One region of the Kitasatospora sp. GP30 genome, then DNA from elsewhere that is predicted to be linked to it. Evidence: riboswitches for the same ligand, from Rfam matches in the RefSeq annotation. Region 1 holds a riboswitch; the other holds the start of a gene.
What was found. Region 1 has a riboswitch for cobalamin ahead of P3T35_RS20370 (cobalamin biosynthesis protein). Riboswitches for the same ligand answer to the same signal wherever they lie in the genome.

Region 1 (14,519 bases):
GCCAGGCGGCCCTGGACGTCCACCACAACAAGCACCAGGGCAAGGTCGGCGTGCTCTGCCTGGCCCCGCAGGAGGGCCTGGGCGTGCGCGACCAGGAGCTGCGCGAGCAGCACCTGCCGGCGATCAACCGCTTCAGGAACATCTGATGACGGACCGTCAGAAGCGCGACCGCCCCTGGCTGATGCGCACCTACGCCGGCCACTCCACGGCGGCGGACTCCAACGCGCTCTACCGGCGCAACCTGGCGAAGGGCCAGACCGGCCTCTCGGTCGCCTTCGACCTGCCCACCCAGACCGGCTACGACTCGGACCACGTGCTGGCCCGCGGCGAGGTCGGCCGGGTCGGCGTGCCGGTCGGCCACATCGGCGACATGCGGACCCTGTTCGACGGGATCCCGCTGGAGCAGACCAACACCTCGATGACCATCAACGCCACCGCCATGTGGCTGCTGGCGCTCTACCAGGTGGTCGCCGAGGAGCAGGGCGCGGACATCGCCAAGCTGACCGGCACCACCCAGAACGACATCATCAAGGAGTACCTGTCGCGCGGGACGCACGTCTTCCCGCCCGGCCCCTCGGTGCGGCTGATCACCGACATGATCGCCTACACCGTGGCCGGCATCCCCAAGTGGAACCCGATCAACATCTGCAGCTACCACCTGCAGGAGGCCGGGGCCACCCCGGTGCAGGAGATCGCCTTCGCGATGTGCACGGCGATCACCGTGCTGGACGCGGTGCGCGACTCCGGCCAGGTGCCGGCCGAGCGGATGGGCGAGGTGGTCGGCCGGATCTCCTTCTTCGTGAACGCGGGCGTCCGGTTCGTCGAGGAGATGTGCAAGATGCGGGCCTTCGCCCAGCTCTGGGAGAAGGTCACCCGGGAGCGCTACGGCATCGAGGACCCCAAGCAGCGCCGGTTCCGCTACGGCGTGCAGGTCAACTCCCTCGGCCTGACCGAGGCCCAGCCGGAGAACAACGTCCAGCGGATCGTCCTGGAGATGCTGGCCGTCACCCTCTCCAAGGACGCCCGCGCCCGCGCCGTCCAACTCCCGGCCTGGAACGAGGCGCTGGGCCTGCCCCGGCCCTGGGACCAGCAGTGGTCGCTGCGCATCCAGCAGGTGCTGGCCTACGAGTCGGACCTGCTGGAGTACGGCGACATCTTCAACGGCTCGGAGGTGATCGAGGCCAAGACCGCCGAGCTGCTGGCCGGCGCGGAGGCGGAGATCGCCAAGGTGCTGGAGCAGGGCGGGGTGGTCGCGGCCGTCGAGTCCGGCTACCTGAAGTCCGCGCTGGTCGCCTCGCACGCCGAGCGGCGGGCCCGGATCGAGGCCGGCGAGGACAAGATCGTCGGCGTGAACTGCTTCGACACCACCGAGGAGAGCCCGCTCACCGCCGACCTGGACACCGCCATCATGGTGGTGGACCCGGCCAGCGAGCAGGCCGTGCTCGACAACCTCAAGCAGTGGCGAGCCGACCGTGACGAGGCGGCGGCGCAGCAGGCACTGACCGAGCTGAAGCGGACCGCGGCCACCGAGCGGAACCTGATGGACGCCACCCTGGCCTGCGCCCGGGCCGGAGTGACCACCGGCGAGTGGGCCTTCGCGCTGCGCGAGGTGTTCGGCGAGTACCGGGCGCCCACCGGGGTCGGCGGCGCGCCGATCGCGGTGGCCGCCGAGCCGGGCGGCGAGCTGGCTCGGGTGCGGGCCAAGGTCACCGCCACCGCTGCCGAGTTGGGCACCGCCAAGCTTCGGCTGCTGGTCGGCAAGCCGGGCCTGGACGGGCACTCCAACGGCGCCGAGCAGACCGCGGTGCGAGCCCGCGACGCCGGCTTCGAGGTGGTCTACCAGGGGATCCGGCTGACGCCGGAGCAGATCGTCTCGGCGGCCGTCGCCGAGGACGTGCACTGCGTGGGGCTGTCGATCCTCTCCGGCGCCCATCCCGAGCTGGTTCCGGACGTACTGCAGCGGATGAAGCGGGCCGGGGTGGAGGATGTGCCAGTGATCGTCGGTGGCATCATCCCCGCTGCGGACGCCGAGGCCCTGCGGGCCGCCGGTGTCGCCGCGGTCTTCACCCCGAAGGACTTCGGCATCACCACCATCATCGGCCGGATCGTCGACGAGATCCGCACGGCCAACCATCTCGGCCCTTACCAGGAAGAGACCCTCGCCCAATGACGAACGTCAACCGTCTTCGCCCCCGCCGCTCCTGCCTGGCGGTGCCGGGCAGCAACCCGCGCTTCCTCGAGAAGGCCCAGGGCCTGCCCGCCGACCAGGTCTTCCTGGACCTGGAGGACGCCTGCGCCCCCGCCGTCAAGGAGAGCGCCCGGCTCAACATCGTCGACGCGCTGAACAACGGCGACTGGGGCAACAAGACCAAGGTGGTCCGGGTCAACGACTGGACCACCCACTGGACCTACCGTGACGTGATCACCGTGGTCGAGGGCGCGGGGCCGAACCTGGACTGCATCATGCTGCCCAAGGTGCAGGACGCCGAGCAGGTCAAGGCGCTGGACCTGCTGCTCACCCAGATCGAGAAGACCATGGGCTTCGAGGTCGGCCGGATCGGCATCGAGGCGCAGATCGAGAACGCCAAGGGCCTGATCAACGTCGACGCGATCGCCACCGCCTCGCCGCGGCTGGAGACCATCATCTTCGGCCCGGCCGACTTCATGGCCTCGATCAACATGAAGTCGCTGGTGGTCGGCGAGCAGCCGCCGGGCTACTCGGCCGACGCCTACCACTACATCCTGATGCGGATCCTGATGGCGGCCCGCGCCAACGACCTGCAGGCGATCGACGGTCCGTACCTGCAGATCCGCAACCAGGAGGGCTACCGCGAGGTGGCCCGCCGGGCCGCCGCGCTGGGCTTCGACGGCAAGTGGGTGCTGCACCCGGACCAGGTCGCCGCCGCGAACGAGATCTTCTCGCCCTCGCAGGAGGACTACGACCACGCCGAGTTGATCCTGGACGCCTACGACTGGTGCACTTCGGAGGCCGGCGGCTTCAAGGGCTCGGCGATGCTCGGCGACGAGATGATCGACGAGGCCAGCCGCAAGATGGCGCTGGTGATCTCCGGCAAGGGCCGCGCCGCGGGCATGCAGCGCACCTCCAAGTTCGAAGCCCCGGAGGCCTGATCATGCAGTTCGGACGCACCTACGAGGAGTTCGAGGTCGGCGCGGTCTACAAGCACTGGCCCGGCAAGACGGTCACCGAGTACGACGACCACCTCTTCTGCCTGCTCACCATGAACCACCACCCGCTCCACATGGACACCAACTACGCGGAGCGGACCACCGACTTCGGCAAGAACGTGGTGGTGGGCAACTACATCTACTCGCTGCTGCTCGGCATGTCCGTCCCGGACGTCTCCGGCAAGGCGATCGCCAACCTGGAGATCGAGTCGCTGCGGCACGTGGCGCCGACCTTCCACGGCGACACCGTCTACGGCGAGACCACGGTGCTCGACAAGTGGCCCTCCAAGTCCAAGGACGACCGGGGCATCGTCTACGTCGAGACCAAGGGCTACAAGCAGGACGGCACGGTCGTCTGCATCTTCCGCCGCAAGGTGATGGTGCCGACCGAGACCTACATCAAGGCGCGGGGCGGCGAGCAGCCGGGCCGCCCGACGCCGCTGTCCTGACCCCTCCGATACCCCCGGGGGCGGGCGCCGTCATCGCCCGAGCCTCCGGACGCGGGGGCGCCGCGAATGTCACGCTTCGCGGCGCCCCCGGCCCCTCAGTTGAACCCTCAGAGACTTACGGAGCCGCACGATGGGACGCCTCGCACAGACCGACGGCCTCACCGAGATCCAGCGGGACATCCTCGCCACCGTGCGGGAGTTCGTCGACAAGGAGATCATCCCGGTAGCCACCGAGCTGGAGCACAAGGACGAGTACCCGACCGCCATCGTCGAGGGCATGAAGCAGCTCGGCCTGTTCGGGCTGACCATCCCCGAGGAGTACGGCGGCCTCGGCGAGTCGCTGCTCACCTACGCCCTGGTGGTCGAGGAGATCGCCCGCGGCTGGATGTCCGTCTCCGGCATCGTCAACACCCACTTCATCGTGGCGCACATGATCAACGCGCACGGCACCCAGGAGCAGAAGGACTACTTCCTGCCCAAGATGGCGGCCGGCGAGATCCGCGGCGCCTTCTCGATGTCCGAGCCGGCCCTCGGCTCCGATGTCGCCGCGATCTCCACCAAGGGCGTCAAGGACGGGGAGTTCTACGTCCTCAACGGCCAGAAGATGTGGCTGACCAACGGCGGCAGCTCCACCCTGGTCGCGGTGCTCTGCAAGACCGACGAGGGCGGCAGCACCCCGTACAAGAACATGACCACCTTCCTGATCGAGAAGACGGCCGGTTTCGGCCCGAACCCGACGGTCCCCGGCCTGACGGTGCCCGGCAAGATCGAGAAGATGGGCTACAAGGGCGTCGACACCACCGAGCTGGTGCTCCAGGACGTCCGGATCCCGGCGGACCGGATCCTCGGCGGGGTCCCCGGCCGCGGCTTCTACCAGATGATGGACGGCGTCGAGGTCGGCCGGGTCAACGTGGCCGCCCGCGGCTGCGGTGTCGCCCGCCGCGCCTTCGAGCTGGGCATCGCCTACGCCCAGCAGCGCACCACCTTCGGCAAGAAGATCGCCGAGCACCAGGCGATCCAGTTCAAGCTGGCCGAGATGGCCACCAAGGTCGAGGCCGCCCACCAGATGATGGTGATGGCCGCCCGCAAGAAGGACAGCGGCCAGCGCAACGACCTCGAGGCGGGCATGGCCAAGTACCTCGCCTCCGAGTACTGCAAGGAGGTCGTCGAGGACGCCTTCCGGATCCACGGCGGCTACGGCTTCTCCAAGGAGTACGAGATCGAGCGGCTCTACCGGGAGGCCCCGATGCTGCTGATCGGTGAGGGTACGGCGGAGATCCAGAAGATGATCGTGGGTCGCCGTCTGCTGGAGGAGTACAAGCTGGCCGAGTAGGCCACATCCGGCCCCTGAGCAGGGCAACTCCGGGCCCCGGCGACGACCGCGCCGGGGCCCGACCGCAGGGTTGGACAGGGCTGAGAGAAGACTCACTGATCTTGACCGACCCCTTGGGAACCGCTCCGGGGCCCGCTACGGTCGTATACATAGCGCGTGCACTCCGGCACGGCAGGAGTCAGTTGAACGAGCAGGCGGGTTGCCCACCCACCACCTGCTCCCGATAGCATCCACCGGGACAGCAGCTGTCCCCTTCTCACCCGATCCCCGCGGTGGCCACCCTCTCGGTCGGCCATGATCCCCCGCGACAAAGGTCTTCGATGCCCATCAGCCCGTCCCCTCACTCCTCCGTCACGGAGCGCGATCCCTTCGCTCCCGAGACGGCCGGTCGGCGACCCCGCGTGACCATCGCGCGCGGAGCCACCCCCTGGTTCGTCCCGACCCTGGCCACCGCCGCGCTGACCACCGCTCTCACCAAGCGGAACGGCAAGTGGGCGCTGGCCGCGGTACCGGCCTGCGCGCTCAGCGCGGGCATGCTGTGGTTCTTCCGCGACCCGGAGCGTGAGATCGGCACCGGCAGAGTGATCTCGCCGGCCGACGGCGTGGTGCAGAGCATCGACGCCTGGCCGGACGGCCGGACTCGGGTCGCGATCTTCATGAGCCCGCTGAACGTGCACGTCAACCGGGCCCCGCTGCCCGGCACGGTGACCTCCGTCGAGCACATCGCCGGCGGCTTCGTGCCCGCCTTCAACAAGGACAGCGACCGCAACGAGCGGGTCGTCTGGCACTTCGACACCGAGATCGGCGACATCGAGATGGTGCAGATCGCGGGCGCCGTGGCGCGCCGCATCGTGCCGTACGTCCCGGCCGGTACCAAGGTCGAGCAGGGCGAGCGGATCGGTCTGATCCGCTTCGGCTCCCGCGTCGACACCTACCTGCCGGCCGGCGTCGAGGTGGGCGTCACGGTCGGCCAGAAGACGACGGCGGGGGTGACACGCCTTGACCGTGACTGATCCCGAAACCCTGGTGGGCATCGACGACTCGGAGGAGACCGAGCTGCGTCGGCGCCGCTGGGCGCGCGACCGCGAGCTGCGCGCGCCCCGTCCGCCGCAGGCCCTGTCCACGGCCGACTTCCTGACCCTGGGCAATGCGGTCTGCGGCTTCCTGGCGATCTACTCCGTCACCACCAACATGCTGATCCCGCACATCACCGGGAGCAGCAGCGGTGGTGGCACCATGCGGCACGGCGCGGCCACCGCGGTGACCCTGCTGCTGCTCGGCGCGATGTGCGACCTGTTCGACGGCCTGGTGGCCCGCAAGCTGCGCGCCTCGGCACTCGGCGCGGAGCTGGACAACCTGGCCGACCTGATCAGCTTCGGCATCGCGCCGGCCTACTTCGTCGCGGTCTGGGGCATCGTCTCGCCCGGCACCAACCAGGGCCTGTCCGCGTTCATCGCGCTCACCGTGCTACTGGCGGTGGTGCTGCGGCTGGCCCGGTTCTCGGCCGTCAAGATGCGCCCCGGGGTCTTCCAGGGCATGCCCTGCCCGATGGGCGCGCTGACGGTGATCGCCATCGTGCTGCTCGACCCGCCGTTCCTGCCCGGTCTGCTGGCGATCTTCGGCGTGGCCTACCTGATGGTCAGCCAGGTCGAGTACCCCAAGCCGCAGGGTCTGCTGGCCACCGCCACGCTCGGCTGGATCGTGGTCTCGATCGGCTGCCTGGCCGCCTGGGCCGCCGGTCTGCCCGGCGGCGACGTGCTGATGCACATCGGCGCCTTCGCCCAGATCGCGCTGGCCGCGATGGCACCGCTGCTGGTGATCCGCCGCAAGGTCGGCCAGAAGGTCGGCGATGTGCGGGCCCGCCGCGCGGAGTCCCGCGGCTGCTGAGCCGCCCGTAGCAAGCCCGAGGGCCCCGGAACGATCCCGTTCCGGGGCCCTCGGTGTTTCACCGCTCTGATGGGCCGTCAGGCCCCGCCACGGGGCTCGCCTCAGGTCCGGCCGCGACGCATGTCGCGGTCCCGCGCTGCGGTGGACGCTTCAGGCTCCGCCGCAGTGCACGCTTCAGGCCGCGCTGCGGTGCACGCTTCAGGCCGCGCTGCGGGGCTCGCCTCAGGCTCCGCCGCGGTGCACGCTGAACGCCGAGCGGCGGGCCGCCCGGGCGACGGCCGGGTCGGGGTGCACCGAGGAGACGGCGGTGAGCACCGAGGCGGCCCGCGGGTGCCCCGACTGCCGGGCCCGGGCGAACAGTCGCACCGGGTCGCCCGCGCTGGCGCCCTCGACATGGCCGACCAGCAGCTCGGTCTCGCCGTGGTCGAGCACCGCCGCGGCGGTGTCCACCCAGAGCCAGGCGGCGTCCTCGGCGCTCAGCACGTCCGAGGGGACCACCCCGCCCTCGTCCAGTTGCTCGGCCAGCCAGAGCAGCGCGTAGGGGCGCAGCACCGGCTCGTCCACAGCGGACCGCACCACCTGTTCAGCGGTACCGCCGGCCACCCGCAGCGCCTCGAAGGCCAGGCCGCGCAGCAGGGCGTCCTCACCGCGGGCGACCTCCAGCAGCTCGGCCACCGCGCGGTCCACCGGCCGGGCCGCCACCCAGGCGCGGTACTCGGCCCGGGCCGGGCCCGGGGTGTAGTTGGCGCAGGCGTCCAGCAGCTCCAGGGCGCTCTGCTCGATGTGCCCGGCCGCGGTCTGGGCGACGGTGCAGATCTCCTCCAGCTTGGCCCGCACCGCCCAGTGCCCCAGCGGGGAGAGCTCGGCGGCGGCGTCCCGGCGGACCACGGCGCCGACGGCGGTCAGCCCGTCCAGCATCCAGTCCAGCACGGCGGCCACGTCGGACACGGACGGCGGGGTGTCGATCTGCGGCTCCCGGCAGGTGCCGCGCACCGCGGAGACGGCCGAGGCGGCGTGCGGGACCGGGGAGAGCGCCGCGAACTCGCCGCCGCCGCGCCGCCGCTCGTCCAGGCCGCGGCGGAGCAGCTCCATCAGCTCGCCGTCGGCGACCGGGCCGTCCACCAGGTGCAGGAAGGAGAGCAGCTGCGGGGCCTGGTCGACGGCCTGACCGGCCAGCAGCGCGAAGACCCCGCGCAGCGCGGCCGGCGGCACCGGGGCGAGCAGCGTCCAGGCGTCGAACAGCGCGGACCAGCCGCGCAGCACCGCCTCGTCGTCGTGCTCCCAGGCGTGCAGCCGCCAGCCGGGGGCGGCGCCGCCGTCCCGGGGCTCGACCAGGCCGACCATCAGGGCCTGCCCCCAGGCCTTGGCGGCGGCGCCGACGGTCATGGCGAGAGCCCGCCCGGCGGCCCGGGCGTCGTCGGGCAGCAGCTCGCCGCGCTTGTCGACGGCTTCGAGCTCGCCGGCCCAGCGGGCGATCCGTACTGCGTCGGCCAGCATCCGGCGGGCCAGCGGCGCCAGCTCGCCGGGGCCGGGGAAACCGTCGGGCACCGGGACCCGGCCGCGCCCGGGGGCGGGCTTGGGGGTGCGTCGGCGGTTGGCGGAGCGGCCCGGCTGGGCGCCATCGGCACGGCGGGCCGTGCCGGGTAGACGGGTCACCGTCGCGCCGGTGCCCGTGGTCGGCGGGAGCGGGGCATCACGGTCGCGCGGATTCCGAGACGTCACGCCGTGCAGTCTTCCCCGTGTACGGGGCGGTTGTCACATCGAGTTCGGCGCGTCTTGTACAGAAGCAGGTTGCGCGGGGCCGTGACTCGGGGCAAGAGCGGCCAAACCGGGCCTCCCGGCGGCCGGTGATCTGTGCACGACAGTAGTGGGTGGCACCGAACGTGGTCAAGGGGTCACCCAACGCGCGCGAGCCGCAGGGGGTCCGGGGCTCAGCGGCGCGGACCCGGGGACGGGGCGCAGAGGACCGGGGTGAGTCAGTGGATCGGGCCCAGCGGATCGGGCCCAGCGGATCGGGCCCCGCGGATCGGGGCTCAGAGGATCGGGGCTCAGAGGATCGGGGTGAGGAAGCGCCGCAGCAGCTCCTCGTAGCGGGCCGGATCGGCGTTCCAGAGCCCGGCGTGGCCGGCCCCCGGGAAGGCGTGCAGGGAGACCAGATCGCTGCGGCGCTCGGCCAGCCGCTCGGCGTCCCGGAACGGCGCCACGCCGTCCTGCGGGCTGGCCAGCAGCAGGGCCGGGGCTGCCAGGTCCGTGCCGTCGGCGATCCGCGCCAGGCCCGCCAGGTCGACGCCGGTGCGCCCCTGTGCGGCCCAGGCGCCCAGCTGCCCGGCCACCGCCCCGGCGCCCGCCCTGGCCGCCACCCCGCGCACCGAGGCGGCCGGCTCCAGCACCGGCGAGTCCAGCACCAGGGCGGCCAGGTGGTCCCGGAGGTCGGAGCGGGCGGCGGTCTGCAGCACCGTGGTCGCGCCGACCGACCAGCCGTACAGCACGATCCGGCCGGCCCCGGCCTCCTTGGCGAACCGGATCGCCGCGTCCACGTCCCGCCACTCGGTCTCGCCGAAGTGCCCGATGCCGTCCGGCGAGGCGGGTGCGCCCTGGTCACCCCGGTAACTGGCCACCAGCGCCGGCAGCCGCAGCCGCCGCAGCACCGGCAGCACCGGGAGGGCCTGGCGGCGGTCGGCCAGCGCGCCGTGCACCAGGATCACCCAGGTGCCGCGCACCGCCGGCACGTACCAGGCGGGCAGCCCGCCCAGTTCGCCGTCGATCACCACGTCCATGTAGTCCAGGCCGCAGGCCGAACCCGGGTCGCCGCGCAGCACCCGGTTGCTCAGCTCCACCTCGGCGCCGTCGGCCGGCGGGCTGCCGGCGGACCGCTCGATGCGGCGGGTGACCGTCTGCGGGTCGGTGGCCAGGACGTCGCCGACCACGGCGTGGCCGCCGGGCCAGTCCAGGGCGTAGATGCCGCGCCGGCCGCTGCCCACCGTCCGGGTCAGGGTCACCTCGCGGGCCGTCATCCGGTGCACCCGCAGCACCGGCTCGGCCGCGACCGGCCCGTGCTCTGCCGTCTCCGGGCGCAGTGCCAGGTCGGAGACCCGGCGGCCGACCAGCAGCACGGCCGCGCCCGCTCCGGCGACAACGGCGGCGGCCGCGGCGGCGACGGTTCCCCAACGCATGGCTCTCCCCGGGTGGTGACGACGGCTGCGGACGTCACCAGTTCACCCCGGAGCATCCGAACCCGCCACCGCAGCACGGCCGCCCGCACGGACCCCGGCAGGACGCAGTCCCGCACCGCCGACCGCAATCTCCCCACCCCGGCCCGAACAGCCGCCCCGGCACCCTCCGCCCGGCGGTAGCAGTGCCGCCTACACGGACCCCGGCAGGACGCAGTCCCGCACCGCCGACCGCGATCTCCCCACCCCGGCCCGAACGGCCACCCCGGCACCCTCCGCCCGGCGCCAGCCGTAACGGGTGCCGGCCGTCGGCCCGTTGATCGCGGCGGTCGGCGCCGGCTTCGCCGTCGGGCCGGCCAGAGCCGCCGATCAAGCGTGACCGGGTGGCTCGGGCGCGGGCTGCACCGGGCGGGTGTCCCGGAGGGCTGGTTGACGCCCGGAGAGCGGGCGTGATGGGATCGCTGGGCCATACGGAGGCATAGGAGAGGAAGCCCGGTGCGAGTCCGGCGCGGTCCCGCCACTGTCACCGGGGTGCGGCAGGTCGGCCGCCCCGGGAGCCAGGAACTCTCGCCTCCGTTACGTCGATCCGGGGCGCGGACCCTGAGTGAGGACACGCTTCGATGCAGCGCGCCGTCGCTGGCTATGCCTGCGGCGCGGTGGCCGGCTATGCCGCCGACGCCGTGTTCGCCGACCCCCGGCGCGGCCACCCGGTGGCCGCCTTCGGCCGGGCCGCGACCGCCCTGGAACGCGCGCTCTGGCGCGACCACCGCGGCGCCGGCGCCCTGCACACCGCGCTCGCGGTGGGCGCGGTGGCCGCCGGGGCGGCGCTCCTGGAGCGCGGTGCCGGGCCCGCCCGCCGGGCCGCCAATGCCGCGCTGGCGACCTGGACGGTGCTCGGCGGCACCTCGCTGACCCGGGAGGCTCGCACCATCGGCGGCCATCTGACGGCCGGTGACCTGACGGCGGCCAGGGAGCGGCTGCCGCATCTGTGCGGGCGGGACCCTAGCGGACTGGACGAGCAGCAGATCGCCCGCGCGGTGGTGGAGTCGGTGGCCGAGAACACCGCGGACGCCGTGGTCAACGCCCTGGTCTGGGGCGCGCTGGCGGGCTCCCCCGGGCTGCTGGCGTTCCGGGCGGTGAACACCCTGGACGCGATGGTGGGCCACAAGTCGCCGCGCTACCGCCGGTTCGGCTGGGCGGCGGCCCGGCTGGACGATGTCGCGGGCTGGCCGGGCGCCCGCCTGACCGCGCTGCTCGCGGTGGCCGCCGCCGAGGACCGCGGGCGGGCCTGGCGGATCTGGCGGCGGGACGGTTCGGCGCACCCGAGCCCCAACGCGGGTCAGGCCGAGTCGGCGTTCGCGGGGGCGCTCGGTGTGCGGCTCGGCGGCACCCTGCAGTACGGAACCCGCGTCGAGCACCGCCCGGTGCTGGGCGCCGAGCAGCGCCCGGTGGCGGTCGGCGACATCGAGCGGGCCTGTCAATTGTCGCGCCGCATCGGGTTGTTGGCGCTAGGGGCCACGGTGGTGGCCCGCGCGCTGTGGAAGGGACGTCGATGAGCAACGCGATCCTGATCGCCGGCACCACCTCGGATGCCGGCAAGAGCGTGGTGACCGCCGGGATCTGCCGCTGGCTGGTCCGGCAGGGCGTCAAGGTGGCGCCGTTCAAGGCGCAGAACATGTCGCTCAACTCGATGGTCACGGCGGACGGCGCCGAGATCGGCCGGGCTCAGGTGATGCAGGCGCAGGCCGCCCGGGTCGAGCCGGAGGCGGCGATGAACCCGGTGCTGCTCAAGCCGGGCGGCGACGGGCGCAGCCAGGTGGTACTGCTGGGGCGCCCGGTCGCGGAGGTCGGCGCACTCGACTACCGGGAGCGCAAGCCGTATCTGCTGGAGCGTTCGCTGGAGTGCCTGGCCGATCTGCGCCGCCGGTTCGACGTGGTGGTGTGCGAGGGCGCGGGCTCGCCGGCCGAGATCAACCTGCGGGACCGGGACATCGCCAACATGGGCCTGGCCCGGGCCGCCGAGCTGCCGGTGCTGGTGGTCGGCGACATCGACCGCGGCGGGGTCTTCGCCGCGATGTACGGGACGCTGGCGCTGCTCAGCCCCGAGGACCAGCGGCTGGTGGCGGGCTGGCTGGTGAACAAGTTCCGCGGCGACGCCCGGCTGCTGAAGCCCGGCCTGGACATGCTGCACGAGCTGACCGGCCGTCCGGTGCTCGGCACCCTGCCGATGCTGGCCGACCTGTGGCTGGACGCGGAGGACTCGCTGGACCTGACCACGGCCGTGGAGCGCGGCGCGACGGCCGGTCCGCACGGCCGGGACGTGCTGCGGGTGGCGGTGCTGCGGCTGCCCCGGTTGTCCAACTTCACCGACGTGGACGCGCTGGCCCAGGAGCCCGGGGTGCTGGTGCGCTGGGCGACGCGGCCCGAGGAGTTGGCGGACGCCGATCTGGTGGTGCTGCCGGGCACCCGGGCAACGGTGGCGGACCTCGCCTGGCTGCGCGAGCGGGGCCTCGAACAGCCGCTGCGGGAGCGGGCGTTGGCGGGCCGGCCGGTGCTCGGGGTGTGCGGCGGGTACCAGATGCTGTCGCAGCGGATCACCGACTCGGTGGAGTCGGGCGCCGGGGTGGTCGACGGGCTCGGACTGCTGCCGGTGCGGGTGGAGTTCCAGGCCGAGAAGACGCTCGGGCGGCCGGTCGGCGAGGCGTACGGCGAGCGGGTCGAGGGCTATGAGATCCACCACGGGGTGGCTCGGGTCGAGGGCGGAGAACCCTTCCTGGACGGCTGCCGGGTGGGTGCCGTGTGGGGCACCACCTGGCACGGGGCGCTGGAGAACGACGGGTTCCGCCGGGCCTTCCTGCGCGAGGTCGCGGCGCTGGCCGGGCGGGACTTCACGCCGGCGCCGGGCATCTCGTTCGCGGCGGCCCGGGAGGCCCGGCTGGACCGGCTGGGGGATCTGATCGAGGAGCATGCCGACACCGACGCGCTGTGGCGGCTGATCGAGGGCGGGGTGGACGGCGCCCTGCCGTTCGTCCCGCCGGGGGCTCCGACGGCGCGTGCTGTGGAAGGTGACTTGCTGTGAGTGACGTCCGATATCCGTTCACCGCGATCGTCGGCATGGCCGATCTGCGGCTGGCGCTGCTGCTGAACGCGGTCTCGCCGGCGGTCGGCGGGGTGCTGGTGCGGGGTGAGAAGGGCACCGCGAAGTCGACGATGGTGCGGGCGCTGGCCGGACTGCTGCCGTCGATCGCGGTGGCCGACGGGTGCCGGTTCGCCTGCGACCCGGCGGCACCCGACCCGCAGTGTCCGGACGCGCCGCACTCCGCCGGCTCCCATGACCGGCCGGCCCGGCTGGTGGAGCTGCCGGTCGGCGTCACCGAGGACCGGATCGTCGGCTCGCTGGACCTCGAACAGGCGCTCGCCCAGGGCGTGAAGGCGTATGAGCCGGGGCTGCTGGCCCAGGCGCACCGCGGTGTGCTCTACATCGACGAGGTCAACCTGCTGCAGGACCACGTGGTCGACCTGCTGCTGGACGCGGCGGCGATGGGGCGCTCCTACGTGGAGCGCGAGGGCGTCTCGGTGCGGCACGCGGCGCGGTTCCTGCTGGTGGGGACGATGAACCCGGAGGAGGGCGAGCTGCGGCCGCAGCTGCTCGACCGGTTCGGGCTCACGGTGGAGATCGCGGCCACCCGGGATCCGCAGGAGCGGGCCGAGGTGGTGCGGCGGCGGCTGGCGTACGACGCGGACCCGGAGGGCTTCGCGGCCGACTACCGGGACGCCGAGCAGGAGTTCGCTCAACGAATCGGCACGGCACGGGAGTTGCTGCCGTCCGTGGTGCTGGGCGATGCGGCGCTGCGTCAGATCACCGCGGTCTGCGCCGCCTTCGAGGTGGACGGGCTGCGCGCGGACATCGTGATGGCCCGCGCCGCCGTCGCCCTGGCCGCCTGGGCGGGCCGCACGGCGGTGGCGGAGGAGGACGTCCGCAAGGCCGCGCAGCTGGCCCTGCCGCACCGGCGCCGCCGCAACCCGTTCGACGCGCCCGGGCTGGACGAGGAGCAGCTGGACCGGACGCTGAGCGAGCACAGCGAGCCCGACACCGAGCCCGACACCGACCCGGACAACGAGCCCGACGACGACCCGGACGGCGAAGGGCCTGGCGACGGCGGCCCGGGCGGCGGCCCCGGCGGGGCTCCGGAGCCGTCCGACGGCGGGGCGCCCGACGCCGCGTCGACCGAGGAGCTCCAGGAGGCCGCCCCCAAGCTGCCCGCGCCCGGCGGCGCCCCGGCCCGCGAGTCCACGCCCGTGGCGGCCGGTGAGCCGTACCGCACCCGCCTGTTCAAGGTCCCCGGCACCGGCCACGGCACCCAGGGCCGCCGCTCCCCCGCCGAGACCGACGGCGGCCACACCATCCGGGACCGCCGCCCGCAGGGCGCCCTCACCCGGCTGCACCTCTCGGCCACCCTGCGCGCCGCCGCCCCGCACCAGCGGGCCCGCGGC
Region 2 (14,519 bases), on a different contig from region 1:
GGTTGGCGTCCGCCTCCAACTCGGCGAAGGTCCAGTGCCGATCGCCGCAGACCACCGCGGGCAGATCGGGCCAGTAGCGGGCGCTGCGGGTCAGATACACACCCAGGTTCATGCTGCTCCTCGCATAGTTTTCCAGATCTCTAGTACGTTTCCAGACAACCTGTTCAGAATGCTGTTTCCAGACAGACTGTTCAGTAACATGCGAGCTGTCAAGAGTCCGTAGACTGGATCACCTGTCGACGGTTGGCGAGGGAGGCTTGATGGCAGAGGACCGGCGGACCAGGCGCACCCGGCGCGCGATGCGGGACGCGCTGGTGTCACTCGTACTGGAACGCGGCTACGCGCCACTGACCGTGGAGGACATCACCGAGCGAGCCGACATCGCCCGCGCCACCTTCTACAGCCACTGCCGCGACAAGGAAGACCTGTTCACCAGGGTCACCACCGACCTGCTGCAGGAACTCGGCGAGCGCCTCACCCCACTCGCGGCCGAATCCGGCGCCGGCCTCACCGGCAAGCCCCTGCTGGAGCTGTTCCGCCACGCCGAGCAGGAGCGCGACCTCTACCGCGTCATCCTGCGCGGCGAGGGCGACGGCAAGCCGCTCGGCGTCTTCACCGACGAGTCGGTCCGCCGGGTCGCCGAGGTCTTCCGCGAGCGAGCCGAGCAGAGCGGGATCCGCCCCCGGATCGACCCCGAGCTGCTGGCCCGCGCCTGGGTCGGCGAGCAGTTCGCGGTGCTCCGCTGGTGGCTGGAGCAGGACCCGCGCCCGATGCCCGCCGAAGACGTCGCCGCCCACCTGCGCGACCTGGCCCGCCACGGCCGCCACTGGGCCAGCGGAGCAGGGGAAGCGTAAGTCCCGGCCACGAGAACGACAACGGTCCGCCGGAACAGTTCCGGCGGACCGTCAGAAGAGCTGTCAGCTAGCTCAGTTGCTCTCCTCCGCAAGGGCCTTGATGCCGCCGAGGGTGGTCTCCATGCCGGCGCGGAGCTCGCGCCGGCGGAAGGCGACGAACTCCTCCTCGCGGTCCGGCCAGCGGTCCATCGCCAGGCTGACGCCGTTGCGGCCCGGGCCGAGGACCGCCGTCTGACGCAGCAGGGTGCCGCCTTCCAGGGGGTGCAGTTCGAAGCGCCAGGAGGCCATGCAGCTGGTGGGGTCGAGGGTCGGCTCGCCGTACCGGCCGTCGGCGTCCATGACGGCCCAGGCGAAGACGCGCTCGGGCTCCAGCTCGACCACCTGGGACACCGTGCGCCACTCGCCGAGCTTCTCGTGCCGGTTGTGCCCTTCGAAGCGCGCGCCCGGCGCGGGCCGATCCGCACCGTCGAGCCAGGCGACACGCTGCAGTTCGGGGCTGAGCCTGGCCGGGAGGTTGATGTCGGTCACCAGCTCCCAGACCCGCGCCACGGGTGCGTTCACCTGGATCTCGCACTCCACGGTCGGACCGTCGGCCATACGCATGTCGTCCCCCTCACTGCCCGGCTGGGTCGCCCCCTGACGGTGGGCGCCCCCTGACGCTGGCGATCCTAACGCGCCTCTGCTTTCTCAGTAGTCCCAGTTTCTCAGTAGTCCCAGGTGACATAACGCCCGTTGTACTCGCCGCCCTCGCAGTAGTCACGGCGGGTGCGGATGTCGGTAGCGACGAAGCCGCCGCCCTCCTCGCACTGCAGGACGGTGACCGGCGGGCCGGACAGGCGATTCCGGCTGCCGTCCGCCGCGGCAGAACCCGCGAACGCCGTGGTGCCGGCCAGCACCAGCGCGGCGGTGGCAATCGTCATGGTGGTGAGCTTCGCGGTGGTGCGCTGCATTTGGTGGGTGCTCCTCGGGATCGTGGGACCGGTCTTTCGCTTGCTGACGATCCCTTGACCGCGCGCACCCGAGTTATGCGGTTTGTCCATCGCGCGGGTGACGGCCGGTCAACCACATGGGTACCGCGGCCCCGGCCAGGCGCCGGCCAGGCCCCGGCGGCGGGGAACCGCTCCAAGAGGGCCGTCGGCTCGGCCGGTTCCACGATGCACACCGCTCAGTGATCAGTGGAAGACGACTCTGCCGAGGCGAGCAGCAGCAGATCGCGCAGTGCCATGGCCGGCTGCGACGGCTCGGCAGGGGTGAGGACGACCTGGTCGGCGGTGGTCGAAGGGCCGGTGAGGGGAATGATGCGCAGGCCGGGTGGCTGGTGGTCGAGTGCGGATTCGACGGTGATGCCGATGCCCGTTCCCGCGGCGACATGAGCGGCGATGGCGTGCACGCTGTCGGCGGTTCTGATGATGCGCAGGTCGGCTCCGCCGATCTGGAAGGCGGACAGCAGGCGGTCGCACAGACCGCTGTTGATCTGGTGGGGCCAGGTGAGCAGGCCGGTGGTGGACAGTTCGGACGCGCTCAGCTCGGCATGCCCGGCGAGGGGGTGGGCCGCGGGTACGAGCGCCATGAACCTCTCGGTGGAGAGCACCCTCGCCCGTACCCCGGTGACGTCGCCGGTCGCCCAGCCGATGCCCAGCCCGATCGCCTGCGCCCGCAGGGCGGTGACCTGCGCCGTGGTTGCCATCGCCTCCGGCACGATCGTCACATCGGGGAAACGGTCCCGCAGTTGCGGCAGGCAGCGCAGCAGCAACTGGTGGCCGGTGTATTCGGCGTGGCCGACGACGAGGGTGGTGTGGGCCCGGTCGCCGGCGGCCAGCGAGCGCCCGCGCTGCTGGAAGCGGTTCAGCTGGGCCAGGGCGGCGTACGCGTCGGGCAGCAGCGCTTCGCCGAGATCGGTCAGTGACACCCGGCGGCTGGTGCGGTGGAACAGCCGCCCGCCCAACGTGGTCTCCAGCCGCCTGACGGCGTCGCTGACGGTGGGCTGCCCGCGGTGCAGGCGCGCGGCGGCGCGGCCGAAGTGGAGCTCTTCCGCGACCGCGACGAATGCTTCCAGTTCCATCCTGTCCACCCTGTCCACGGGAGCAGGCTAACGCGATCGATCGGTGCGACCGATCGCTGGGTGGCGAAGTTCGGCGTTGATGCCGTGCCGTGCGCGGGGTGTGATGGCTGGGCGAGCAGGGCCCCACAACCGGAACATGCAGGGGCCCACGACCGGAAGTAGTGAAAGTACATGGCAGTCAATGGCGTTGACCGTGAGCACGATGCGCCGATGGTCACGGTGACGGTGGTCTACCACTCGGTGCACGGCCACACCCGGGTCCTGGCCGAGCACCTCGCCGAGGGGGCGCGGCTGGTGCCGGGCGCCCAGGTGCATCTCGTCGAGATCCGGCCCGAGGACGTCATCGCGGGCCGCTGGCACGATGCGGAGGTGCTGGCGCTGCTCGATCGCTCCGATGCGATCGTCATGGGCTGCCCGACGCTGATGGGCAGCGTGTCGGCGGTGTTCAAGGCGTTCATGGAGGCGGCGTTCACGCCGTTCACGACGCAGGCGTGGAAGGACAAGCTGGCCGCGGGGTTCACCATGTCCGCCTCGCAGAGCGGCGACAAGCTGGCGGTCCTGCAGCAGTTGGCGGTCTTCGCCGCGCAGTTGGGCATGCAGTGGATCGGCGTGGGCGACATGCCGGGCAACAACTGGAGCGGTGGCACCCGCGACGACGTGAACCGGCTGGGCTCCTGGCTGGGCCTGATGAGCCAGAGCCACGCCGACCTGGGCCCCGAGCACGCCGGATCGCGCGGCGACCGGATCACCGCGCAGCGCTACGGCGAGCGGATCGCCCGCCTGACCCAGCGCTGGGTCAACGCCGTGCCGCACGACACCCCCCGGATGACCGAGCACGAGGCCCGCGGCCTGTCGGCCTCCCTCAGGGACACGGACGACGCGCTGGCAGCACTGACCGGCGCCTGACCGCGCGGATCGCCTCGCACCGGCGCCGGGAACCCGTTGGCAGGCCTGCTGTCTTTCCCGATAGGGACCTCACGGCATGCCTGTCCAGGAGGCGGCGATCGTCGTCACCGGCTCAGCGTGGTCTGCTGCTCCATCCGCGCCAGCTTCTCGGGGTTGCGCACGGCGTAGAGGCCGGTGATGAGGCCGTCGTCGATGCGCAGGGCGGTGACGGTGTCGAGTTCGCCATTGAGGCTCAGGAGCAGGGCCGGGTGGCCGTTGACCTGGGCCGGGCGCAGGACGGTTGTGGTGGCGATCCTGGCCAGCACGGCGGCCACCTGGTCGGCGCCGACGATGGGCGCCAGGGCGGCGCGTGCGACTCCGCCGCCGTCGGTCAGTAGCACGACGTCCGGGGCGAGCAGGTCGAGCAGCTGCTGCAAGTCGCCGGTTTCGACGGCCTGTTGGAAGGCCGCCAGGGCGTGACGGGTGTCGGCTGCGGAGACGGCCCCGCGCGGGCGGCGGGCGGCGACATGGGCGCGGGCTCGGTGGGCGATCTGGCGGACGGCGGCCGGTGTCTTGTCGACGGCCTCGGCGATCTCGTCGTACTCCAGCCCGAACACCTCGCGCAGCACGAACACCGCCCGCTCGGTGGGCGCGAGGGTCTCCAGTACCAGCAGCATCGCCATCGAGAGGCTGTCGGCCAACTCCACGTCCTCGGCGACATCGGGCGCGGTGAGCAGCGGCTCGGGCAGCCAGGGGCCGACGTAGGACTCCTTGCGGCGGGCCAGGGTTCGCAGCCGGCTCAGCGCCTGGCGAGTGGCGATCCGGACCAGGTAGGCGCGTTGGTCCCGCACGGTGGCGAGGTCGACGCCCACCCAGCGCAGCCAGGTCTCCTGCAGGGCGTCCTCCGCGTCGGCAGCCGAGCCGAGCAGCTCGTAGGCGACGGTGAAGAGCAGGTTGCGGTGGGCGATGAACGTCTCGGTGGCGGAGTTCAGTTCAGTGGGTTCCATGGCCTGCTCACTCAATTCCGGCTCCTGCACGGGCGTTTCCGACTGGGTCGCACACGAGACGCCGGCCTCCGCCGTTTTGTGACACCCGCGATCGGTGGCGCACGTCACATCGACCTGCTGTCACAGCGCACGGGTGGTCCGCATCTTGTGTTCGTCCAACGCCGTTGCACGGACCGCCGCTTGTAGCCCGGCACCCCGCACCACACCCACCATCACCCATCACACCTGAGGACGAAGCCATGGAAGCCCGTTTCAACCTGTTCGACAGCCCGACCGCCGCGACGGTCGGCAAGCGGTTCTACGCCACCGCGTTGGCCCTCCAGGGGTCCACTCTCCCGAAGACCGTGCAGCACCTGGTGGAGCTGCGGGCTAGTCAGATCAACGGCTGCGGTTTCTGCGTCGACATCCACGGCAAGGAGGGCGCGGCCGACGGTGAGACGGCGCTGCGACTCAACCTGGTCGCTGCCTGGCGCCACACCACCGTGTTCACCGAGGCCGAACGCGCCGCCCTGGCGCTCACCGAGGAGGGCACCCGGATCGCCGACGGCAGCGCCGGGGTGTCCGACGAGACCTGGGCCGAGGTGCGCAAGCACTTCGACGACGACCAGGTCGGCGCCCTGATCTGCACGGTCGCCCTGATCAACGCGGCCAACCGGATGAGCGTGATCGTGCACAGCCAGGGCGGCTCCTACGAGCCCGGCATGTTCGCCGCGCTGGAGTAGCCGATCGCACGACTCAAGGGGCTCGGCCCTGGATCACCCGATCCAGGGCCGAGCCCCTTGACCGGAGTGAGCACTCACTCCGATACTGGACCACATGGCAACCACACCAAGTCGCCGCCGAGCCCCGTCGATGGATCCCGACAGCCGCCGCGAGATGATCGTTCGCGCCGCACTCCCCCTGGTGATCGAGCACGGCAGCGCGGTGACGACCCGTCAGATCGCCCAGGCCGCCGGCATCGGAGAGGGCACCATCTTCCGCGTCTTCGCGGACAAGGACGAACTCCTGGACGCCTGCCTGGCCGAGGCGCTCAGTCCGGCCACTGCCCTGACCGAACTCGCCCTGGTATCAACGGACCAGCCGCTCCCCGCCCGACTGACGGAGGCCGCCGCGGCGCTGCACGCCCACCTGGACCGGATCGGCGCGGTGGTCGGCGCGCTGCACGCGACGGGCGGGCGGGAACGGACCGGGCGCCCCGGCAGCGCGGGAGGCCCACCCGACCGTGCGGCCGGCTTCGCACCGGTGCAAGCGGCACTCGCCGAACTCTTCGAACCCGAGCGGGAGTTGCTGAGGGTGTCCGCCGAGCAGGCAGCGTCGGTCTTCCTCGGCATGCTCTTCTTCCAGGCCCGCAGGCCGGCGTCGGGGGATGAGTCGACCGAGCTCAGCGTGGAGGAGCTCGTCGACCTCTTCCTGCACGGCGCCCTGTCCCAACCAGTCGAAAACTGAAGGGGGAAACCATGCCCATCACGCTGAACCACACCATCGTCCCGGCCGTCGACAACGAGGCGGCCGCCCGCTTCTTCGCCGGCATCATGGGGCTGGACTACCGAGGCGCAGATCGGCACTTCGCGCCGGTGCGGGTCAACGAGTGCCTGACGCTGGACTTCATGTCCGTCGAGGACCCGCCCGGCCACCACCTGGCGTTCGACGTCGACACGGCGACCTTCGACGGCATCCTCGCCCGGCTCCGCGCCGCCGGGGTGCCGTACGGCAACGACCCCAGGGAGCCCGACAACGGGCGGATCGACCACCCGCTGTGCGCCCGCGGTCTGTACTTCGCCGACGACGCCCGGAACCTCTACGAGGTCATGTCCCCGGAGTAACGGCCGTGACGGCCGTCAGGAGTCGGCGGCCTTGCGGTACCGCTTGGCGAGGGCCGGGTCCGACTCCCACCACAGGCCACTCCCCCCAACCGCCGCCTCCCCGACCGCTGCCCCCGCGGCGGCCGGCTCGCCGTCCGCGGCGGGCTGCGTGGCCGGGCCCGCGGAGCTCGGCTCGGGCAGGCTCTGGACGGCCACCCGGAACAGCACGCCGGGGACGGCGGCGAACACGGCGGCGAGCAGCACGACGAATCCCAGCACATAGACCCGGGGCACGACGACACCGGCCAGGAACGGGACGAGGAGAGCGAATTTCAAGCCGGTGCTGCGGGCGGTCACCAGGGACTCCCCGCCCTCGGCCACCTCCACCGCCACCGCGTTGGAGCGAGTGGTGCGGTCACCGGAACCGACCCGCACCGTGTGGGTGCCGGCCGCCACGGCGAACCGCATGGCGTCGCCCTGCCGGACCCGGCCGACCCGCACCCCGTCGATGACGACCCAGAACTTCCCCGCCCGGCCGATTCCGGGCGGTTCCGCGTAGACCGCGATGGTCCCGTTCAACACTCCCCCTCATTCACGGTGATCCCGTGTGGAACCGCGCCAAGGATAGGGGATGGTGATCACTGCCGCTGCTAGCTCCCGTGCGCGGCCGCGGCGTTCTTGGTCTCCCAGCGGTCCTCGACCTTGGCCAGGCGCCAGTACCCCAGCGCCGCCGCCCAGACCAGGACGAACAGGCCGACGATGACGAAGCCGACGTTGTTGAGGTCGATGCCGGAGATCCAGCCGGTCACCGGGTCGCTGAGGTGCAGTTGGTCGTGGAGCACGCCGACCAGCTCGATGGTGCCGATCAGGAAGGCGACGGCGATGGAGAGGCCGGTGATGGTGAGGTTGTAGAAGACCTTGCGGGTCGGGTTGGAGAACGCCCAGTGGTAGGCGAAGTTCATGAAGGTGCCGTCGAGGGTGTCGAACAGGCTCATGCCGGCGGCGAACAGCAGCGGCAGGCAGAGGATCGCGTACCAGGGCAGGCCGGCGGCGGCGCCGGAGCCGGCCATCACCATCAGGGTGACCTCGGTGGCGGTGTCGAAGCCGATGCCGAAGAGCAGGCCCACCAGGTACATCTGGCCCGGTCGGGTGATCGACTTGGTGAGCCGGCCGAGGATGCGGTTCATGAAGCCGCGCCCGTCGAGGTGCTTCTCCAACTCGTGTTCGTCGAACTGGCCGGCCCGCATGGCCTTGAAGACCCGGTAGATCCCGGCCATCGACACCAGGTTGAGGGCGGCGATCAGGTAGAGGAAGCCGCCGGAGACGCTGGTGGAGACCAGGCCGAGCAGCTTGTGGGTGTGGGAGTCGTCGTTGGTGAGGGTGCCGACCACCTTGGCGCCGGTGGCGATCAGGGCGGCCAGGACCACGACGATGCTGGAGTGGCCGAGCGCGAACCAGAACCCGACCGAGACGGGCCGCTTGCCGTCGGCCATCAGCTTGCGGGTGGTGTTGTCGATCGCGGCGATGTGGTCGGCGTCGAAGGCGTGCCGCATGCCCAGGGTGTAGGCGGTGACGCCGAGGCCCAGGCCGAAGACCTGGTTGCCGACGCTGTAGTGGTGCGGGGCGACCATGGTGATCAGGATGAAGAACGCGACCACGTGCATGGCGGCGATCACCCCCATCAGGCCGCCGGTGCGGATCCAGTCCCTGCGCTCCCAGCGCGGCGCGGCGGTGGTGCCGCTCGCGGGGGGTGTCGGGGCAGCGGTTTCGGGCAGGGTCATGTCAGGGCAGCCTCTCCAGCACCTCGTGGACAGTTCTCGTGCGGTGCCGTGGCCGGTCTCCTGGCTTACGGGTCAAGCGTTCCCACCCCCGGCCTTCCCAGGCGCGCAAGCGCCCAGTGGCCGCCCACCGACAAGCGGCAGGCTGGTGCGAGGACTTCCCGATCACAGTGGCGAGGGCCGCTCCGGACTCCTGTGACAGGCACAGTTCACCGGTCTTCCCGAACACCACGGCGTGCACCACCGTAGAGGTGACCTGCAATCACCCACAAGCCCGCACAGGTGTGCAGGTGTTGCAGATCACGCCCGACAGGTGAGGGATGATGGAGTCATGCACCTGGTCCCCGACGAGCGCGCACACCGGCGCCCCATCGACGAGCACACGGTCTGCGAGGCGATCGCCGGCATCGGCGACCCCGAGGCCGTCCGCGGCTGGGCCGACCGCTTCTCGCTGCTCGCCGACCCGGGCCGGCTCTCCGTGCTGCTGGCCGTCCACCGGGCCGGGCCGATCGCCGTCACCGACCTGGCGCTGGCCACCGGGATCAGCGAGAGCACGGTGTCGCAGATCCTGCGCCTGCTGCGGGTCTCGGGCGCGGTGACCGCCGCCAAGGACGGCCGGGTGGTGCGCTACCGGTTCACCGCCCCCGACCTGGCGCCGCTGCTGGCGTCGATCCCGCCGTTGGAGATCCCCCCGGTGGAGCACGACGCCTGACGGCGGGACTGCTGACAGCGCGACGGGCCGACAGCAGGGCGGCAGGCTGCGGAGCGCCTGACAGCGGGTGGTCGTTGCCAGTTCGCACGCGGTCGGAGAGGGTGGAGTCGAGCATGTCGGCTCCCGTCCCCCTGGAGGCAGCGTGACCATCCACCACCTCGACTGCGCCACCATGTGCCCGATGGGCGGCAGGCTGCTGCTGGGCAGCGGCGGGCCGTTGTTCGGACGGCTGGTGAGCCACTGCCTGCTGGTGGAGAGCGAGGCGGGGCTGATCCTGGTGGACACCGGCTTCGGCACCGGGGACGTCACCGACCCGGGGCGGCTCGGCCGGCAGTTCCGGTTCAACACCCGCCCCCAACTCTCCCTCGCCCGGACCGCGTTGCACCAGATCCGGACGCTCGGCCACGATCCCCGGGACGTCCGCCACATCGTGCTGACCCACCTGGATCCCGACCACGCCGGCGGCCTGGCGGACTTCCCGCAGGCCCAGGTGCACCTGCTCGCGGACGAACTGCGCGCCGCCCGGGAACTGGCGACCCGCGCCGAGCGCCAGCGCTACCGCACGGCGCAGTGGGACCACAATCCGCGCTGGGTGGAGCACCAGGCCACCAGCACCGAAAGCTGGTTCGACCTCCAGGCGATCCCGCTACTGCCGGACGAGCTGCCGGAGTTGCTGCTGGTGCCGCTGACCGGGCACACCCGGGGCCACACCGGCGTCGCGCTCCGGGACGGTGACGGCTGGCTGCTGCACTGCGGAGACGCCTACCTGTCGCGGGCCGATGTCGCACCCGACTCCGCGGGCGGCCCGCCGGTCCTGAGCATGTTCCAGCGTGCCATCGCAACGGACGACCGGACTCGCCGCTACACCCTGGAGCGGCTGCGCGACCTGGCCCGCAGTCATGCCGACCAGGTGCGACTGGTCTGCTCGCACGACCCCTACGAGCTGGTCGAGGCACTGGGCCGGGTGGCCCCGCGCTGAGCCGATCAGGCGGGCAGGTCCAGCAGCACCGTCCGCCGCACTTTGGCCAACCCGCTGACGTGGACCACCGGTTCGCCGACTCCGGAGGTGTCCATGACGGTGGCCGTGATGGTGGCCGGGCTGCCGAGCTGGTCGCCCATGTCGACGGCGATGCTCCGGCAGTCCGGTGTGCCGGCGTGAAGCCAGGCGGCCAGGCAGGCGGTGCTGTTGGCGTTGGCGATGTCCTCCGGGACTCCGATGGCGGGGGCGAACATCCGTGCGGCGAAGCCCTGTTCGCCGCCGGTGTAGAGGTAGCAACCCAGCAGCCCGAGTTGTCGGCAGACGGCCTCCAGGGCCGCGAAGTCCGGTGTCAGGACCGACAGTTGGGCGCTATCGGGGACCGGGAGCAGCAGGCGCGGCCGTCCCAGGGTCGCCACGCAGGCGCCGCTCGCCTTAGGCGGGAGACCCAACGCGGCCAGCACCGGCACCAGCTCGGCATTGGAGGGCTCGCGCAGCGCGACCCGGCCGGCCTCGAACTCCGCTGCCACCAGGAGGTTCCGGGGGCGCGTCCAGGCCGGGATCCAGTGGCTGCCGGCAGTCCGCAGGGTGCGGTTGCGCCTCGTCGTGCCCGCGTTGCAGGCGAGCGCGGCGACCGTCCCGTGGCCGCAGGCGGGCAACTCCCCCTCGGCGGTGAAGAAGCGCAGCGAGGTGACATCGGCAGCCGTGGCCACGAAGACCGCGTGCGAGGTGCCCGCCAGCCCCGGGATCCGGCGGCGCTGCTCGTCGCTGAGCGTGGCGTCCTCGCCCAGCACGGCGGTGGGACTGCCCCCGCGCCCGTCAGCGCGTACGCAGGCGTCCACCAGGGTGACCGCAACCGGCCTCGCCGGGCGTCGGGCTGATCGCACGGCAGCGATACTACTCGCCGCCTAGCGCGGCCAGTCGGGCGCCGGGTCGGTGGCGAGCAGCGGGCGGATGGCGCCCAGGACCGCCCCGATGCAGACGTCACGCAACTCGGTGCGACTGCAGGTCTCCCGGGCCAGCCAGTCGACACAGAGCACCTGGACGAACACCAGCCAGCTCTTCAGGACGCCGGACACCGCCTCCCGGGCCGCCTCATCGGTGAGCGGCAGCACCTTGAGCAACCGGAACCGCAGCTCGTCGAGTTCATTGCTCATGATCGTCTGGACCACGGGGTCGCCGACCAGCACCCGGTTGGCGGCGAGCACGGCATGGCGGTTGGCGATGAAGTAGTCGAGGTGGGCGTCCATCCCCTCGATCAGCTGCTCGACCAGCGTGTCGGCGGGGTCGACCCGGGTCTGTTCGAGAAGTCGGGCCGTCGCCTGTTCGTAGACCGCCGCGAACAGCGCCTGCTTGCTGGCGAAGTGACGGTAGAGCAGCGCCCGGGAGACGCCGGCCTTGCCCGCGACGTCCTCCATCAGCACCTCCTCGTACGGCTGGGCGGCGAAGAGTTCCGCGCCGACGGCGAGGAGTTGGGCACGGCGTTCGGCCGGGTGGAGGCGCTGACGGGGAGACATGAGCGCCAGGTTACTTGACACGCGTCTACTAGCGCACTCTACGCTGACTAGTAGACACATGTTGAATAACCATCAGCGTGGAGGGATCATGGCCAGAACTCTCAGGGTGCTCGCACAGCTCATGGGGATCGCCTGCGTGGCGATCGGGCTGATCCATGTGGTCGCGGGGGTCGCCGCGATCCCCGGCAACGGCGGCGCCAACGCGACGATCGACAACTGGAGCCGCTTCATGGGCGCCGCCTTCGCCGGCTACGGGCTGGCCTGGCTCTGGGCCGCCCGCCAGACCCCGATCCCGGCCGGCGCGATCCGCTGGCTGGCCGGGGTGCTCCTGTTCGGCGGCCTGGCCCGGCTGATCTCGGTGGCCGTCCACGGCTGGCCGCAGTGGTTCCAGGTGGCCCTGATGGTCAGTGAACTGGCCCTGCCACCGGTCTACTTCTGGCTGGCGAACGCCGACGAGCGAGCGGTGGCCGGGCGGGCAGCCGGCGGACAAGCGATGACCGAACGGGCGGTGTGACCCCGGTCCGCCGGACCGGCCTCAGGGCTGGTCGTACCAGGAGAACGCGGTAATCCGCCAACCGTCAGGGGTGCGGACGAACTGGAAGGTCTTGGTTCCGCCGCCCCCATACGGTTCGCCGTCGAGGGTGCCGGACTTGCGGTACTCCCCGAAGCGGTTGGCGAGGTCGCCCACGATCTCGGTCCGCTCGGAGGTCTCCCACTCCGAGAACTCGAGCAGTCGGCCGTCGGACAGCAGGCGCTCGCGCGGTTCGATGAACTCCTCCACCGTGTAGACGGTGTAGGTCGGCCGGGTCACCACGATCACGCCGCCCGGGACCATCAGGCGGCGGATCCGGTCGACGTCGGCGGGCTTGCCACCGCGGTTGTCGAAGGCGCCGAAGAACTCGGCGGTCACAGCGTCGATTTCACTCTTGGACATGGCACGGAAGGTACCATGTCACAGTTCACCGGGAGGGAGCCGGTCGATCATCCGCAGCAGCGGCTGCGCGGAGCACGGCCGCCGCCAGGCAGGCGACCAGACAGCGGGTGGCCGGGTGGCGGAGCAGGCGCAGCAGGGTGGTTCGCATCGGGGCGGTTCTCCTTCCGGAAACCCGAGGGCGGGCCCGTGGTGGGCCCGCCCTGGTGAGGAGGTGTCAGACCGAGGCCGACTCCCGAGCATCCGTCAGCTCGCCCTCGGTGGCGGGCTTCGGGAAGCGGAGGGTGGCGACGGCGAGCAGTGCACCCAGGACGGCGATCGCGGCGGCGCCGACGAAGGCGGCGGAGAAGCCGTCGGTGAGGCCCTTGGCGGTGGTGCCGCTGGTCTCGGCGCCGGCCAGGGCGGTCATGGCGGCCAGGCCGATGGCGGAGCCGACCTGGTAGCTGGTGTTGACGATGCCCGAGGCGAGGCCGCCCTCCTCCGGCGGGGCGCTGGAGATCGCGGTACCGAGCGACGGGATGAAGGCCAGCGCCATGCCGATCGCGGCGATCAGCGAGGCGGGCAGCACGTCGACCCAGAAGTTGCCGTTGGGCCGGGCCATCGAGAGGCCGCCGAGGCCGATGGCGAGCAGCACCAGGCCGGTGACGATCAGCGGCTTCGGCCCGAACTTGGCGATCAGGCGCGGGGCCAGCGTGATCATGATGACCATGATGCTGATGGTCATCGGCAGCAGTGCCGCGCCGCTGGCGAAGGCGCCGAGGTGCAGCACCTGCTGCAGGTAGAGGTTGAGGAAGAACCACATCGGGATCCAGGCGGCCGCCAGCAGGAACTGGGCGCCGTTGGCGGCGCCGAGGTTCGGGGTGCGGAAGATGCTCATGCGCATCAGCGGCTCACTGCGGCGCAGTTGCATGGCCACGAAGGCGACGATCAGCAGGATGCCGACCAGCAGCGGGGCGATGGTCGAGACGGAACCCCAACCGGCCTGCGGGGCCTGGACGATGGCGTAGACGGCGACGGCCAGGCCGGCGGTCACGGTGAGTGCGCCCAGGAAGTCGATCCGGCCGGTGCGGCGCGGCACGGCGGGCATCAGCGAGGGGGTGAGGAGCAGGGCGGCCAGGGCGACCGGGATGTTGATGAAGAACACCCAGGGCCAGCTGAGGTACTGGGTGATGACGCCGCCGAGGAAGACGCCCGCGGTGCCGCCCGCCGGTGCGGCGGCGCCGTAGAGGGCGAAGGCCTTGGTGAGCTCCTTGGGCTCGGAGCCGAACAGCATCATCAGCAGGGTGAGCGCGGACGGCGCGATCATCGCCGCGCCGAGGCCCTGGGCGGCGCGGCCGATCAGCTCCACCGTGACGTTGCCGGCCAGGCCGGCCACCAGCGAGCCGGCCGCCAGGACCGCCCAGCCGGTGCTGAACAGCTTCTTGGCGCCGAACAGGTCGGAGAGCCGGCCGCCGAGCAGCAGCAGGCCGCCGAAGGCGACCACATAGGCGTTGAAGACCCAGGAGAGGTTCTCCTGACTGAAGCCGAGTGCGGTCTGCATCTTGGGCAGGGCGACACCGATGATCGAGGTGTCCATGATCACCATGAACTGCGCGACGGCGATCAGGCCAAGTGCGCGCCACCGACGGGGATTGGGCCCGGACTGCGGGGTTGTCATTTTCGTACTCCCTACCCGTTAGGGGTATGTGCCTGCGGCGGGGGAAGCCGACAGGGCGGGGACATCGGGGATTTGCTGCGGTGACCGGCATGACCGGGCATGCCGTCCGCCGGTCCGCGTCGACATTGCGAACTATACCCTAGGGGGGTAGGGTTCTAATCGTTGAATGTGGAGAGGAGACAGGACGGTGAACACCCCAACTCGCTTGGCAGCGTTCGCTCTGGGACTGGTCGTGGTTCTGGGTGGGGCCGCCGGCATCGGCCATGCGGTCGGTCCGCTGGACACGGGCGCCAAGAAGACCGCGGGCAGCGCGCACGGGAGCAACGACATGCCGGGCA

Region 2: linked by a shared signal. The riboswitch ahead of P3T35_RS22135 (HoxN/HupN/NixA family nickel/cobalt transporter) and the one ahead of P3T35_RS20370 (cobalamin biosynthesis protein) in region 1 are both predicted to bind cobalamin.

The regions. Positions count from the first base shown of each region.
Region 1 is NZ_JARZAH010000013.1:100,027-114,545, reverse strand. Features, by position in the region: gene ccrA (crotonyl-CoA carboxylase/reductase) at 1-146, shown strand, start outside; gene P3T35_RS20410 (protein meaA) at 146-2,170, shown strand; gene P3T35_RS20405 (CoA ester lyase) at 2,167-3,129, shown strand; gene P3T35_RS20400 (MaoC family dehydratase) at 3,132-3,635, shown strand; gene P3T35_RS20395 (acyl-CoA dehydrogenase family protein) at 3,766-4,968, shown strand; gene P3T35_RS20390 (phosphatidylserine decarboxylase) at 5,289-5,981, shown strand; gene P3T35_RS20385 (CDP-alcohol phosphatidyltransferase family protein) at 6,025-6,855, shown strand; gene P3T35_RS20380 (hypothetical protein) at 7,078-8,577, opposite strand; gene P3T35_RS20375 (alpha/beta hydrolase) at 8,904-10,028, opposite strand; cobalamin riboswitch at 10,483-10,615, shown strand; gene P3T35_RS20370 (cobalamin biosynthesis protein) at 10,646-11,581, shown strand; gene P3T35_RS20365 (cobyric acid synthase) at 11,578-13,104, shown strand; gene P3T35_RS20360 (putative cobaltochelatase) at 13,140-14,519, shown strand, end outside.
Region 2 is NZ_JARZAH010000015.1:129,702-144,220, forward strand. Features, by position in the region: gene P3T35_RS22080 (AMP-binding protein) at 1-112, opposite strand, end outside; gene P3T35_RS22085 (TetR/AcrR family transcriptional regulator) at 261-854, shown strand; gene P3T35_RS22090 (SRPBCC family protein) at 927-1,457, opposite strand; gene P3T35_RS22095 (hypothetical protein) at 1,559-1,804, opposite strand; gene P3T35_RS22100 (LysR family transcriptional regulator) at 2,020-2,916, opposite strand; gene P3T35_RS22105 (flavodoxin family protein) at 3,127-3,822, shown strand; gene P3T35_RS22110 (RNA polymerase sigma-70 factor) at 3,927-4,808, opposite strand; gene P3T35_RS22115 (carboxymuconolactone decarboxylase family protein) at 5,048-5,530, shown strand; gene P3T35_RS22120 (TetR/AcrR family transcriptional regulator) at 5,625-6,254, shown strand; gene P3T35_RS22125 (VOC family protein) at 6,266-6,631, shown strand; gene P3T35_RS22130 (hypothetical protein) at 6,647-7,192, opposite strand; gene P3T35_RS22135 (HoxN/HupN/NixA family nickel/cobalt transporter) at 7,261-8,391, opposite strand; cobalamin riboswitch at 8,424-8,648, opposite strand; gene P3T35_RS22140 (metalloregulator ArsR/SmtB family transcription factor) at 8,720-9,100, shown strand; gene P3T35_RS22145 (MBL fold metallo-hydrolase) at 9,243-10,079, shown strand; gene P3T35_RS22150 (PhzF family phenazine biosynthesis isomerase) at 10,085-10,963, opposite strand; gene P3T35_RS22155 (TetR/AcrR family transcriptional regulator) at 10,985-11,593, opposite strand; gene P3T35_RS22160 (DUF4345 domain-containing protein) at 11,682-12,107, shown strand; gene P3T35_RS22165 (nuclear transport factor 2 family protein) at 12,129-12,527, opposite strand; gene P3T35_RS22170 (hypothetical protein) at 12,553-12,675, opposite strand; gene P3T35_RS22175 (MFS transporter) at 12,742-14,181, opposite strand; gene P3T35_RS22180 (hypothetical protein) at 14,369-14,519, shown strand, end outside.